3 regions of the Latilactobacillus parasakei genome follow, and region 1 is predicted to be linked to each of the others. Evidence: predicted binding sites of a transcription regulator. Region 1 holds the regulator's gene; each other region holds the start of a gene.
What was found. The regulator NrdR, encoded in region 1, represses ribonucleotide reductase genes. The targets are predictions, from matches to a motif close to ACACNATATATNGTGT.
Positions count from the first base shown of each region.

Region 2: the regulator NrdR is predicted to act here: its motif matches at 2,458-2,473, upstream of ACPBEH_RS08210 (deoxynucleoside kinase).
Region 3: the regulator NrdR is predicted to act here: its motif matches at 2,507-2,522, upstream of pnuC (nicotinamide riboside transporter PnuC).

Region 1 covers NZ_CP186861.1:2,111,912-2,117,116, reverse strand. The annotation lists gene thrS (threonine--tRNA ligase) at 1-63, opposite strand, end outside; gene dnaI (primosomal protein DnaI) at 375-1,301, opposite strand; gene ACPBEH_RS10465 (replication initiation and membrane attachment family protein) at 1,301-2,680, opposite strand; gene nrdR (transcriptional regulator NrdR) at 2,698-3,171, opposite strand; gene coaE (dephospho-CoA kinase) at 3,597-4,205, opposite strand; gene mutM (DNA-formamidopyrimidine glycosylase) at 4,205-5,041, opposite strand; gene polA (DNA polymerase I) at 5,053-5,205, opposite strand, start outside.
Region 2 covers NZ_CP186861.1:1,641,643-1,646,847, reverse strand. The annotation lists gene serS (serine--tRNA ligase) at 1-435, opposite strand, end outside; gene ACPBEH_RS08215 (helix-turn-helix domain-containing protein) at 735-2,237, opposite strand; gene ACPBEH_RS08210 (deoxynucleoside kinase) at 2,520-3,182, shown strand; gene ACPBEH_RS08205 (helix-turn-helix domain-containing protein) at 3,249-4,841, opposite strand; gene ACPBEH_RS08200 (hypothetical protein) at 5,154-5,205, opposite strand, start outside.
Region 3 covers NZ_CP186861.1:99,006-104,210, forward strand. The annotation lists gene ACPBEH_RS00470 (VIT1/CCC1 transporter family protein) at 1-292, opposite strand, end outside; gene ACPBEH_RS00475 (NAD(P)H-binding protein) at 467-1,105, shown strand; gene ACPBEH_RS00480 (MerR family transcriptional regulator) at 1,121-1,540, shown strand; gene ACPBEH_RS00485 (cupin domain-containing protein) at 1,559-1,972, shown strand; gene ACPBEH_RS00490 (carboxymuconolactone decarboxylase family protein) at 1,987-2,307, shown strand; gene pnuC (nicotinamide riboside transporter PnuC) at 2,612-3,370, shown strand; gene spxB (pyruvate oxidase) at 3,424-5,205, opposite strand, start outside.

The sequences.
Region 1 (5,205 bases):
ACTTGTTGCTTGCTCAAATGTTTTTTGAGCACCATCTGGAAAAGTTAATTGAATTTCTGCCATGCTTGAACACTCCTTCTTATTTTTGTAATCAACAATAAAAAAAGTCCCTGAGACACATACAAATATGCACCTCAGGGACGAATTGATTTCGCGGTTCCACCCAGATTGAGAATCAGATGATGATTCTCCAACTTTAAGCGTCTTTAACGGAAACGACCCGACTAACTTAAGCCTCTAGAAAGTGGTCAATTAAATGTCCTTATGAAAAACTTTCAGTTATGTTTTTCTCCCTGATCAATCTCGCCATTTAAAAGGTATCTTTCATCGTTGATTGACTCTATTAAAACACTTAATCAAACTTTACGCAAGCCCTAATTTGATTGTAAGCGTCTATTTTGACCACTGACCTCAACCTCACGGGCTAAATAACGCACGCGTTGCATAATTCGGCCGGCCTTCACCGGCTCCTCATCGCCACGCTGGCTGGTTGTCAAATGTTTCTCCAGTTCGTTCATCGTAAAATTAGAACTGAAGAAAGTGGCTAATTGTTCTTGCATCCGGTATTGCAAAATAATGCCTAATACTTCATCCCGTACCCAAGCGCTCAGTGCATCCGCACCAATATCGTCAATCATTAAAATTGGTGCTTTCTTGATTTGGTTGACCTTTTCGAGGACGTTATTTTGGCCAATCGCATTTTTCATTTCAACTGCAAAGGTTGGAAAATGAATTAACGTCGTTTCAAAGCCTTGCAGCGCTAGCTCATTAGCGATTGCGCCTAGTAAATAAGTCTTACCGACGCCAAACTGGCCACTTAAATATAAGCCTTGATGAAAATCGGTGGGCGCTTGCCGATAAGCTTCGACAAACTTCAACGCTTCAATTAACGGCACTTGGCGCTCACTGGCGTCATATTGTGCGAGGCTCGCTTCAACGATGTCTTTAGGCATATTAATCGACTTCACACGAGCCTTCAATTCAGCTTGTGCCCGCTTTTGAACTAGATCCGCCGTTGGTTCATAACTAACATCGATAAAGTGGTTACTCAACACCAACTTAGGCGCGTAGCCTGGTGCCAGCGTTGTTTCACCGTTTAAAACTTTCTTTTTTTCATTGACGTATTCATAGATTTTAGCGGCACTGCGCGCCACTGTTTCTTGTGATAGGGCGGCCTGATTAGCCTGAATAAAGGCCTGCACATCAGGATCTTGTAAGGCTTCTTCAACTAATTTATTAAAGCGCTGATTCAGGCGTTGCCGGTTCATATAGTCGGTTAAATCTTTGCCCATATTTTCCATTATGATTCCCGCCCTTCACGGATTTTCTTGAGTAATTGATCAATTTCTTGCTGATCCGCCTTACTTGATGTGGTTTGTGGCGCTTGATAATCAGACTTAGCCCATTTAGGCACAGTTTCCTGCTTGGTCTTGGCTTGATAGCGCGGTTGTCGTTTAGTTTGTTTCGTTTCTTGTTTAGTTTGGAAATCACGGATTTGTAAAATGGCATCAGCTGGCGTCTTAACACCTTGTTGCGCCCATTGGTTAGCAATCCGATCCAACAAAGCTTGTGTTAAGCCCTCATACTGGCTAATAATATAAACCACTAAAATATTTAAAACATCGTTGTTGAAAATATAACGATTTTGCAAGTCCCGTAATGCGCGAATTTCATTTTTCGCCACAAAGCCGTGATTTTTTTGCTTGAGATATTCTAAGTAATCCACTGGCAAATACTGCTGACTTTCGGTTAACCATTGCATCTCTTTTTCGTTAAAGCCGGCTTGTTGCCATTCTTTTTGTAGGACCTCGAGTGGCTTCTTAGCCGGTTGTTCGCTGTTATTTTGAACACTATGCCGACGCGTATAATTATTCAAAACATTTTGTTCTAACGCATCCATATTGACCCGACTATCAGCAACATCCATGGTAAGGCCGATTAAGCGTCCTAGCTCCATTTCGTCTAATCCATAGAAATAATGCAAATTAAATAATCGTTGCTCATTACGTAAAATTTCATCCGTATCGATTTGGTTCTGTGCAACCACTTCTTGCAACAAAGCCCAATCAAAAGTGCGCAACTCAACTGACGTGAAACTTGGTTTTTGCGCCTTTTTTTGTTGATACGTACTTTGCGCCTCAGCAACTGCCGTAGGCGCCGTTGTTAAATGATCATTTTGAACGTGGAAAACCGTCAAGAAGTTCTTCGTAACCTCTTCGTATTCCTTAGAACGCACTGGTTGTAGTTTAAAATGCTCTCTCAATTCAATAAACCGCTTCTCACCGACTGATTCATATAAAATAACACTCAATAAATCATCATTGAAGAAAATATGCGGCTGCATCGGTGCGTATAATTCGTACACCAGATTGCGGCCCGTATTATTATTTTTTTGATAAGTCCGCATTAAGCCCAACGCTTCTAACTTATTACGCGCATCATAAAAAGCTGGCAAATCGACCCCTAATAAATTCAACAAGGTTGCATGCGTTTGGAAAGTCGTTTGACTTTTAGCCTGGGTTGATTGGCTCCATAACAAAAGATAGAGACTGTACGCGACAGCCCCCATCAGTGGTTGGTATAAATAGGTGACGACTGTTTGATCAAAATCGCTCAAATAGTTAGCTTTTGTCACCATAAACCCATCTTTAGGACTTAAATAATCAAATGCGTCTGACATCCACTAACTCCTTTCGACTAATCTTGGTCTTTAGCCTTTTCTTTTTTCATCATTTCTTGTAATTCCGCCATAAAGACATTCATGTCTTTAAATTGACGGTAGACACTAGCAAAACGAATGTAAGCAATCTCGTCGACGCCTGGTAAGACAGCCATGACATATTCACCGACAGCTTGTGACGACACTTCGTTTTCGCCTAATGCTCTGATTTTATTTTCAACTTCATCAACAATTTCAGTCATTTGTTCCATCGTAACGGGCCGCTTTTCAGCAGCCCGAATTAAACCACGCAATAATTTATCCCGGTTAAACTCTTCGCGCGTTCCATTTTTCTTAATAACTAATAACGGTGTTTGCTCCACCCTTTCAAAAGTTGTAAACCGGAATTGACAATTTTCGCATTCGCGACGACGCCGAATAACGCGTCCTTCATCTGTTGGTCGACTATCAATTACCCGTGAACTATTTTGATGGCAATGTGGACATAGCATAAAGACACCTTCTTATCTTTTAATTTAAGGAATATTAATTGTATTTTACTATTCTAAACAGATAGTATAACAATATTATAACATGACATGCAACAGAGTGGTCTACCAACCGGGTTGATTCTGAGGATTAGCAGTGTTAGGCGAATAACCGATGCAATCGGTTGTTTGACTAACATCGCTAACCGCAGGAATCAGGTTGGTAGTCCACGTTTCAGATTGATTTCGCACTGGGTTACTTTTTCACATTTGCTGCGTAGTGTAAGTAGGCCAAAAAAGGAGCTGAGACAAAAGTAATTTTGTCTTCAGCTCCTTTTCGATATCCGAATATTGATGGTATAAACGTGTCCTATAAGTCATATCCTTCCGGTTAACCCTGAATGTCAAACGATTGCTTGCAGCAATCATTCGCCATTCTGTGTTAATCCTCAGGTCATACCCGACTTATGACACACTCCTTCCAAAACTGTCTTTAATTGGGCTTCCAATTGAGCCAGTGAACCTTGGTTATCAATCACAAAATCTGCTCTGTCGCGTTTTTCAGTCAATGATGCTTGACTGTTAATCCGTTTCAAAGCATCTTCGCGACTTAATTGATTCCGCGCCATCAATCGCGCTAATTGCTTTTCAACTGGTAAATAAACGACCATCACCCCGTCGCAAACCATTTCGTAGTGCTGTTCATACAACAACGGTAAATCCAAAATGACTAGCGGTTCTTGATGCGCTTTAGCCGCGGCCATCTCGGCCATAATCGTTTCCCGAATGATGGGTGCGGTAATCGCGTTGAGTTGTGCTAATGCGGCTTGATTACCAAAGACCAATTTACCCAAAGCCGCCCGATCAACCTGACCGTTTTGCACAAACTGCTCGCCAAAAGTGGCTTGGATTTGCGCTTGAACGCTTTGATTATTCGCCAACACTTGGTGTGCGATTTGATCCCCATCAATAATAGGCACTCCTTGTTGGGCCAGCATTTGAGAAACCGTTGTTTTACCGGTAGCAATACCACCGGTTAGGCCTAAGAAATAAGTCATTATTTTGCATCCCTTTTAATCTGACACTTTGGACAAAAATGCGTCCCCCGTTGTGCCACTTTAATCTTCTCGATTGGTGTCCCACATCGTTCGCAAGGAACCCCCTTTTTACCGTAAACATGCAGCATTTCTTGGAAGGCGCCAGCATGACCGATCGCGTTCAAAAATGTGTTAACCGTCGTCCCTCCATGATTAATCGCTAGTTCTAATTCGGCGATAATCTCATCGTGGAGGCGATCCGTTTCAATACGCGTTAAAACATTGGCTGGTGTTTCCGGATGAATATGACTCAGCCACAGCGTCTCATCAACGTAGATATTACCTAAGCCGGTCACAACCTTTTGATCTAATAATAATGGCTTAATGGCTTTGTGATGCTTTTGCAACCGTTGATAGAAGTCCGCCTTTAAAAAGGTCGTTGGTGTTGGTTCCGGACCTAAGTCCTTCAACCCGGCTACCGTATTTTCCTGACCGGTTTCAATCAACTGCATTCGGCCAAACTTCCGCGTGTCTAAGTAGCGCATTTGTTGACCATCCGTGAATTCAAAAATTACGTGCGTATGTTTTGAAATCGGTGCCTCCTTGGCAACCACTTCATACTTACCTTCCATTCGCAGATGGCTAACAACCGTCAGCTGCTCTCCAAAACGAATTAGTAAATATTTCCCCCGCCGATCAACAGCAGTAATCTGTTGGCCTACTAATCCAGCAGTAAAGACTTCATCTGGATTAACAATGATTTTCGACCAGCGAATATCGATTGCTGAAACAGTTTTACCAACCGCTAAGGTTTCAAGTCCCCGGCGGACATTTTCGACTTCTGGTAATTCAGGCATTTTCCGTCACCTTATTTCTTAATATCGTACCAAGTTGGGCCAAAACCACTTTCGACCTTCAATGGCACCGCTAATTTAACGGCTGAATCCATCACACTTGGGACTAATTTTTGTAAGATTGGTATTTCTTCAGTTGGTGCTTCAAAAATCAATTCATCGTGTAC
Region 2 (5,205 bases), 470 kb from region 1:
TTCACCGATATCCCAGTGTGCTAATGGTTCGAAATCAAATTCACGTGGTGTTGACCATTTACGTTCTTCACGGCTGAAGCTTTCATCCAAGCCAACTGGTGCTGAATCATCAGGGAAGTTAGGTAAGCGAACCAAAATATAGTCCACTTTTTCCTTTACTTCAGCTAATTGTGCATCTAATTCTTTGATTTCTGCACCGACGTTCTTCATCGCAGCGATTTGTTCAGTTGCATCTTCCTTATTGCGTTTAGCAACAGCGATTGCTTCTGAAGCAGCGTTTCTATTTTTCTTCAATTCTTCGGTTTGGACGATTAAAGCGCGGCGTTTTTCATCTAAGGCAACTACCTCATCGATTTCTGCAGCATCAATGCCGCGAGTCGCTAATTTATCCTTTGCCCATTGGACATTTTCCCGAATTACTCTGATATCTAACATAGCACTCTCTCCTTTTTATAGATAATAATCAACAAAAAAAGCCTTCTCATCCCCTAAATTGGGACGAAAAGACTTCACATTCGCGGTACCACCCAAGTTCACTGATTACCAAATAACCAGTGCCCTTCATTGCTGATAACGGTCAGGTGCCGTGTAGTTGTTCACTACCCACTATTACGCTGGAATACTGGATTCAATACCTTCCACCAACCGGTATCTCTCTGTCAATCCATATAGGCGCTTATTCACGTGTTTATCTCTTGCATTAAGAATAACCTATTTAGCCATTAAATTCAATCTTAATCCGCTGACTTTTGTAACCAAAGTTCTCTCAATAAGCCATATAAACGACCATAATGATCGCTGTCTGCGTTTTGATTCCACTTAAACATCACTGCATTCGAGTTAACCTTATTGGCTAACGAGATACTTGACGTTGTGATGACTAGATCGGCATCAGCCAAATCAGCATCGTCGTGCGTCACTGTCACGTAACGAATATTCTTCAAAGCCATCATTAAATCAAAATAGCCTAAAAATGATTGTTCTGATACTAAGACGACCTTCACTGGGTTAGTAGGTGCCACTCGTTGAACAACTTGACGCAAGACATTATAAAGCCCACTAACAATTTGATCGCGTAAATCGCTGATAAAATCTAATTGCTTGTCCAAAAGTAAGTAATCGACCGTATCTTCAATATCTTGTTTTAAAACGGGGTTATCCCTTAAGCGTGTGTAATCGTCCATTAAATGGTTCGCCATAATCGACATCACATCTTGTTTAAACATATAGATTGTCATGACAGTTGCCATTAATGTCTGAACTAACCCTTGATAATCTTCCTCATCCAGGTTCAAATGTTCTTCAAGATTAATTGGGACCTTAGCCATGAAATCCATTACGAATTTATGGGTCTTAGGAATATAGCGTTCATAACGATCTTCATAAGATGGCATATACTGATTATTCCCTTGTAACAAGATGGGCCCAAAGTTCATCAAGTCATAAAGATTGAAGGATTCAGCCATTGCCTCTTCCATCGTCATCTGAGCCATTGCGTTCTTAATAATTAACGCTGGCCCAATGAACGGTTGGTTAATATACGCTTTAATCATATTGGGGACTGGGTACCGCAACAGATTTTCTTCGGTAGGTCCTTGAATATAGTGCCGTTGCGCAATCCGATAATACATTGTCACAACTAAGTACGCACCCAATTCACGGGTTAAAACATTTGGTTTTGCCAATTGGAACCGTTCGATTGCTAAATCAAACGCCTTTAAGGCATCCAATCGATCAATCGTTTCAAAAGGCCAAGTGTGCCCATCCGTCGCTAACCAGAATAAAATGGTGAGGACTAAACGAATCTTATTTTCATCACCTTCTAGGCGAATTGGATCGTAATACATGCGGATATCAAATGACCGGATTAAATCCCGAACACCCTTCAAATGTCGCAATGCGGTTGCTTTACTGATATCATGTGCTGTCCAAAATTCTTCGAACGTCACTTCTTCACCCTTCAACAAGATGTTTACAAAATCAAAAACATCTGATTGATTCACTAAATGATAGTGATAGGCATCTAGTGGGACGCTAAATAATCTTTGAATATCTTCAGTGTCTTCACCGATAACTTCTTTTAAATCAGCAACGATACTCATATAGGTATTATATAGACTACCGTAAGTCCGGTTTAACAAGGCGGCGACCTGTTTTAAATTAACGTCGTCGACCAATGGTTCATTTTTTCGAGATAATGCAATTCTTTTTTTGACGGGTAATTCATCCCGTTTCAAGCTCGCGATATCCAACAACAGACCATATTTATCATTTTCAGCCTGTGTTAAAAAATACTGTCATTTCTATTCAACTGACTAACCTCCCGGAAAGTATCTATAATGGGCAATTTATTTTACCATTAATGACTTCGCAATGAAACCATACCTCCCCTTGATAAACAAGCGTTGCTTTTTACGCTAAAAATGCTAGAATATTTAAGTGACGTTTGGTGATTAAACACCACATGTTGTATATCAATAACATTTAAAACACATTTTATAGTCAAAAGAGGGAGACTGATGACATTGCTCGTACTTGCTGGCACAATTGGTGCAGGAAAAACTAGTTTAACAAAATATTTATCTGATCATTTAGGAACGGAAGCTTTTTATGAATCCGTTGATGATAATGAAGTATTACCTTTATTTTATAAAGATCCTACTAAATACGCTTTTTTACTCCAAATCTATTTCTTAAATAAACGATTTGATAGTATCAAGCAAGCTTACACAGATGATAACAACATCTTGGATCGCTCAATCTTCGAAGATTCATTACTCTTCCACTTGAACGCTGACCTCGGTCGTGCCACAGCAACTGAAGTGCGCGTTTACGACGAATTGTTAGCCAACATGATGCAAGAATTACCATTTGCCGCCCACAAGAAACGTCCTGATTTATTAATCCATGTCCGCGTTAGTTTCGAAACAATGCTTTCACGGATTCAAAAACGTGGTCGTTCTTATGAACAACTAGAAGCCGATCCAACCCTCTACGACTATTACAAAGAATTGAACAGCCGTTACGATGCTTGGTACGATGCCTATGATGAAAGTCCTAAAATGCAAATCGACGGCGACGTATTAGACTTCGTTGAAAACGAAGCAGATCGTAAAAAAGTCATCGACATGATCGACCAACGGGTTAAAGAATTAAACGAACAACAAGCTAAAGCAATCTAAATCTAATTAAAAAAGGCCTGGATAAATTATTATCCAGGCCTTTTTTGCATACAAATGTGTACGTTATCAATTGAGCTCAGATTTTTCTAGATGTGATTTTTGAATCCATAATTCGTGGACAATGCCGTATAAGCGCGCATAGTGATCGCTATTAGCGTTCAAGCGCCAAACAAATGGCACTGCTTCTGGGTTGGTATATTCTGGCAAGGCGATGCTGGCTGTTGTAACCACTAGATCAGCATCTCGCAATGCTTCATCACTAGTGCTGACGTCAACATATTGGATGTTCTCTAAAGCAGCCAAGATATCCATGTAGCCCAAGTAATCTTGTTCGACTACCAAAGCAACCTTCACTCGATTAGTCGGACGATATTGCTGAATCAGTTGCCGCACCAAATTATAGTACGCTTTCACGAGTGCATCCCGATTAGGTTCAAATAATCGAAACTCAGGTTCAAATAAGAGATAATCAACCGTCTGACTGATATCAGCTCGTAATCGTTCGTTAGGCCGCAATAATTTTAACCGTTCCATTAACTGATGAGATGCGACTGATGTCATATCATTTCCCAGCACATGAATATTAGTCGTGACCACAAACAAGGCATTTTGTAACTCGTGATAAATCTTATCCGAAATCTTCAAATAATGCTGAATATCAATTGGCGTTCGTTCCAGGAAGTGTGTAACAAATTGATAGACCTCAGAAACATAACGTTCATAGATTTTACATTCCGTAATATCAAAACGTTCTTTGGATTTCAGCGGCATTGGACCATATTTTAAAATGAAATATAACCCTGCTGATTCGGCTCGACATTGCGCAGGTGATAGTTGCGCCAACGTTGCACGAAGATCAATTGAATCTTGCGTAAAATCAGCCACTAAATAAGCATTGGTTAAATCAGGATAAGGATAGCGAATAATCGACATTCGATCATCTTCTTCGATAACCTTCCCTTGCATTACCCGATAATATGAAACGGCAATCATGTAGGACCCAATTTCGCGTGTCAATAGATTAGGTGCCTCTAGTTGATAGGCCTTGACCGCATAATCAAAGGCTTCATGGGCCATTTGCTGGTCAACTTCATCAAATACCCAAGTATGACCACCGGCTGCCAACCAGTATAAAGTTACCAAGGCGATTCGAATCGCCTTTTCATCACCTTCTAAGTGAATCGGATCATAAGCAATTCGGACGTTAAAAGCTCGGATTAAATCACGCACCTGCTTCAAATGGCGCAAGACCGTCGCCTTACTACTTTGATGTTTCTCCCAAAACGATTGGAATGATACATTGCCACCATGTAATAAAATTTGGACAAAATCATAGACATCCGAATTTTTCACCATGTAAAAATGATAGGCATCACTCGGTACCTTAAAGAGTTGACGAGCATCATCAGTATCGGTCCCTAAGACCGCCTGTAAGTCGCCCACCATACTCATGTACATATTATATAAACTACCGTAGTTGCGATCTAAGAGCGCCGCAACCTGTTTTAAATTCACATCATCAATCAGGTAATCAACCTGTCTGGCCATACTAATTCGTTTCTTAACGGGCAGTTCATCCCACTTAACGTTAGTAATATCCAAGAATAATGCGTATTTTTCTTTCTCAGCTAGCGTCAAATAAATACTGTTCGTATTCATCTAAGTAGCACCTCCAGTCCAAACTAACTATCATTTAAAATGACTGATGAGCTAGAATTAATTTTATATTAATTTGAAGTCTTTTATTACCGCAGTTCCATTATACCCTTATCCAATACAATTAAACATTATAATCATAAATAATATTTTAGAATATTATAATAATCTATATAGTGTTGATAATTAACATTAAGCTACGTTAAATAATTTTCAACCTTAATTTGTCGTTTTTTTAGCATCTGACGTTATAAAAATGGCAAAAAAAGAACTTAGCATCATCATTAGATTTTGCTAAGTTCCATTTAAAATTTTTTAAAGCGTCAATTGCCACCCCATTGGTGCTGTGTACGCATTTGACGATACC
Region 3 (5,205 bases), 250 kb from region 1:
GGACAAAGGCGCTTTGTGATTCATAATTACTTTTGAGATTGAGTTGTGTATTGAAAATTGCCATTTCTTGCGCATCTTTTTGCGTGCTGACCGAAACGTATTCGCCCATTGCCATTGAGATAGTACCGGCTAACATACCGGCAATCCCTGAGATAAAAATGGCGAAGTGATTGCTAGTGGCACCGGCAACCCCAATTACAATACCAGCAACGGAAAGAATGCCGTCGTTGGCACCCATCACACTAGCCCGCATAACATTAATTTTTTGAGCAAGAGATAATTTCTTAGTCACAATGAAGCCTCCAATAACCTTTATTACTTTATAATTATTATAAACTACGTCTTGTGATACTTCAACCGATTACTTTTAAATTGTGCAAAATTGAAATGTTATTTAAAAATAAGCTTGCCTTATAGTCCACTAGAAGGTGTATTCTACAGTTACTGAAGCAAAGGAGTGTCAATCATGAGTAAAATATTAGTATTAGGTGCGGCAGGCCAAGTCGCACAGCTGGTCATTCAAGAATTATTAGCAGCTAAGCAACACGATTTAGTTTTATATTTACGGCATTCCGAACGGTTGGCCACTTTAAAAACAAATCCGCATGTGACAATTATCGAAGGCGATGTTTTAGATCAATCGCGATTAACGTCAGCCTTGAAGGGGATTGATATTATCTATGCTAATTTAGGTGGCAAATTTGAACCCTTAATGAAGACTGTTGTTCAAGCGATGACTGCGACCGGTGTCAAACGGTTGATTTATATCAGTGGGTTGGGTCTTTATCATGAAGTACCGGGCGAATTTGGTGCGTGGAATGAACGCGCTGTAGGTCACGATGTCATGGAAGATACACGTAGAGCGGCAACAATCGTTGAACAATCGCCATTAGATTACACAATTTTACGGTGTGCTTATATGACAGATGAACCGATTGTTGATTATGAATTAACGGAAAAAGGCACACCATTTAAAGGAACGATTATTTCACGACAAAGTATCGCCAAGGTGGTGGTAGATTTAATTAATCAACCAACCCTTGGTATTCGCGCAAGTTGGGGGATTAATCAGCCCAATACGGACGGCAATCGACCAGCTTATTAAAAGGAGGCGTCTATTTTGGCAGAAAAACATTATAAAATTGGTGAGTTTGCGGCCCTAGTGGGGTTATCAACCTACACGTTACGTTATTATGAAGAACAAGGCTTAATCAAACCGCAACGGGATGCAGCCGGGTTACGCTATTACACATTAGAGGATGTGAAATGGGTCGGTTTTATCCTCCATCTAAAAGGGACCGGGATGCGGATTACCGAATTACAGAACTATGTTGAACTGCGAGCTCAAGGTGATCCAACGATTGAGGCGCGCAAGGCGCTATTGCAGCAGGTTAAAGCACGGGCCGAAGCCGAGGTCGCTGAATTACAAGCTAATTTGGCGATTATGGGGCATAAAATTGATTGGTATGATGGCAAATTAGACCAGTCGATAGATCAATCAGAAAGCTTTGAGACCTATTTACAACGATTTGAATCATAATAAAGTGAGGTTATTAAAATGGTTAAAAATGAACAATTAAAAACAGAACAATTATTTACAGTGGGTGAACCAAATGTGGCTTACCAAGACTTCTTTGTTGGGCAAAGTTATTTATCAATGTTGGTTAACGAACCAGATGTGAATGCTAATGTTGGCAATGTCACGTTTGAACCAGGTTGTCGCAATAACTGGCACATTCATCATGATGGTTATCAAATTTTGTTAGTCACTGGTGGTGAAGGCTGGTATCAAGAAGCTGGTGAAGCAGCGCAACATTTGGTGCCTGGTGATGTGATTGTCACTAAAGACGGCATTAAGCATTGGCATGGTGCCACTAAGGACAGTTGGTTTAGCCACATCGCAATTACAGCTGGGACGCCTGAATGGCTAGAAGCTGTTTCCGATACCGATTATGATGCATTAACAAACTAAAGGGAGGTTTTAAAATGGCAAAAAAACAAACGGCAGGCCGCGATTTATTGGGTGACTTTGCACCTAAGTTCGCTGAATTAAATGATGATGTTTTATTTGGGCAAGTCTGGTCACGAGAAGCAGAACTACCGGCGCACCAACGTAGTTTAATTACAATTAGTGCGTTAATTTCAGGTGGTAATTTTGAACAGCTGCCAGCACATCTGAAAATCGGTAAGGACAATGGCATTACCGAGGCAGAAATTGTCGAAGTCATTACGCACCTGGCCTTTTATGTCGGCTGGCCAAAAGCTTGGTCGGCAATGAACGCCGCTAAAGCAATTTATCGGGCTTAAAAAAGTATTTAAAAAGTGTCGCTCAATTTAATTTGAGCGACACTTTTTTTGAGTGAATTGCTAAGGTGGGTAACTATCTTTTTTAATTGGCCTAGTTCAGCGCTTGCATTAGCGTGCTAACGGGCATCTTAGAAATCACAGTTTGAGAGCTACCATATTTTAAATTAAATACAAGAGTTTAAATTTTAAAAGCCTGCGTGTACTATATATAGTGTTGTTAATTTGTTTTATACACCAATATATAGGAAACGGTGTTGACAATCCGAATAAATAACTAATTTGAGATGAAGAGGGTTTTTGATCAATGCAAGATAGTCGTGCAATCGCCAGTGTATTTAATCCAAAGTGGTATATCCAACAAATGAAGGGCTGGACAACAGCTAGTTATGGCTTATTAATGTTTGGTTTGGGGTTTATTTTAGCTGCCACAGTTTCAGGTGGACCCATTAATAGTGTTTCAATTTTAACGATGTTTGCGGGCATGTTAGGTTTTACATGTACGATTAGTATCACTAATACAAAACCCTTAAATGGTGTTTTTGGGATTATTTCTGCGTTAATCTACATTATTGTGGCTTACAACGCTAAAAACTATAATGATATGTTATTACAAACGGTCTACATTATTATGTTAGATATTCCGGTCTTATTGATGCCAGATTGGGCACAAAATGTCGACAAAAAAGTCCGTGGTCTTGCGAGTCGTGGTAAGGGTCTTCGTAACTGGGTACTGACGTTATTATTCTTCGCTGCTTCAGTAGGGTTGTTATATCTCTGGGAAAGTCATATGACAGATAGCCCACGGCCGTTGATTGATAGTGTTGCCGCTTCGGTTGGCTTTACTGGTGCGTTATTGACAACGTTACGTTTCAAGGAAAGTTACTACTTCTGGTTTATCCAAAGTATTGTCTCAATTACTTTATGGGGTATTACAGCAATGCAAGGTGGTTCTAACTGGGTTTTATTCTTCACGTACATCTTGTACTTATCAAACGATTTAGTGTCATTTTTCGATAAGAATGTTGTTTGGTTCCATCCAAAAGAAACGATTACTGAAAATTAAAGCATCAAAAAAGCATCCTAACACGCGTTAGGATGCTTTTTAATTTGAAAATATTAGAGTTCAACGCCATTTTCTGCAAATAACTCTGGCAATGTTTTAAGTGATTGACCATCGTATTCTGCAAAGAAATCAGCGACGCTGTATTCTTTGCCGGCAGGACGAGAAGCATCATAGCTTGCGCTAATTGATTCTGTTAGCTTGCCATCTTTGATAGTTAATTCTAATTCTTCAACAGGGATACTACGTTTGTCAGTAATTTTAGCATCGATTAAGAATGGGCGACCTGCTTTTGTGACTTCAAGGGCTTTGTCAAAAGCGGCAGGTAATTCTTTAGAAGAACGAACTGTGATTGATTCAACGCCCATTGCTTGAGCAATCATTGCGAAGTCTTGATCTTCGATGAAGATTCCTGAGTAATCCATTGGTAAATCATCTTGTTCACTCTTAATGAAGTTTAATGAGGCATTAGAAGTGATGATATTGATGATTGGCAATTGATATTTCTTTTCGGTAATTAAATCTTGCATCACCATTGAAAAGGCACCATCACCAGCAATATTGAAGACTTGACGGTCTGGGTAGCTGAGTTGACCAGCTAAGGCACCAGGGACACCTGAGCCCATTGAAGCAAAGAGGGCTGAAATCACCCATTTATTCTTAGGTGTTAAGTTTAAGTGGCGGAAACTATTGATAATATTATCACCAACGTCGATTGAGAAGACAGCATCTGGTTCAGCAATCCGGTTGATTTCTTTATAGATTGGTTCAAATTCAAGTGGATCAGATGGCCGGTTGGTTAAGTCATCAAGATAAGCTTGCCAGTTCTTCATGTCAGCAACAGCAGCTTTGAAGAATGGACTTGGTGCAGCAGCTTGACTACGCGCAATTACTTTTTCAACAAAAGTGGTTGCATCTGACCAGATACCAAAGTCTAAGAAATGATGACGGCCAAATTGTGCTTCATCGTTATCGATTTGGATGAACTTGAAGTCATGTGTCCGGTAAATTAAGTTGGCAAATGGGAAGTCAGCACCGATGGCAATCACAAGATCACTGACGGCCATGATTTCATCGGCCGCCTTTGAAGCAGCCCGGTTAGCCATCCCTAAGTTACCTTCATAACTATCAGGCACTAAGCCTTTTGCAAGACCAGTCATGACGATTGGAATTTGTAATTTCTTTGATAGTTCAACGAGTTTGTCGCCGCCATCTTTAATCCCACGACCGACGTGGATTACAGGGCGTTTTGCGTCTTTAACCATTGCCAAGAATTGATCAACTTCTTCGTCAGTCGCAGCAGGGCCGGCAACTTGTTTACGATCTGTTGGTGAGCTTGAGCTGTATGGTGTGTCTGGAATTTCAACGTAACCAAAGTTATTAGGAATGATGACAACTGCGACACCCTTGTGTTTATAAGCTTCACGGATAGCCTTATCAACGACATATGGTAGACTTTCTGGCGTCATAACGAGTCGGTTATAAACAGAAACGTCATCAAACATTGGGTTTTCATTAAATTCTTGGAAGTAATTGTAGTTCATATTCGTACTTGGGACTTGGCCAATTAATGCTAAAACAGGTGCGTGATCTTCTTTAGCATCATATAAACCTGTTAAAAGGTTTGTTGCACCAGGACCAGCAGAACCAAAAGCAACCCCAATTTTACCCGTTAATTTAGCATCAGCAGCGGCAGCAAGTGCACCAACTTGTTCGTGACGCACTTGGATATATTTAAGTCGATCTTGTTCGATCGTTAACGCACGCATTGTTGAATTAAATGAGCCACCAGGATAACCAAAAACGTGGTCAACTCCCCAAGATTCAAGAACACGAAG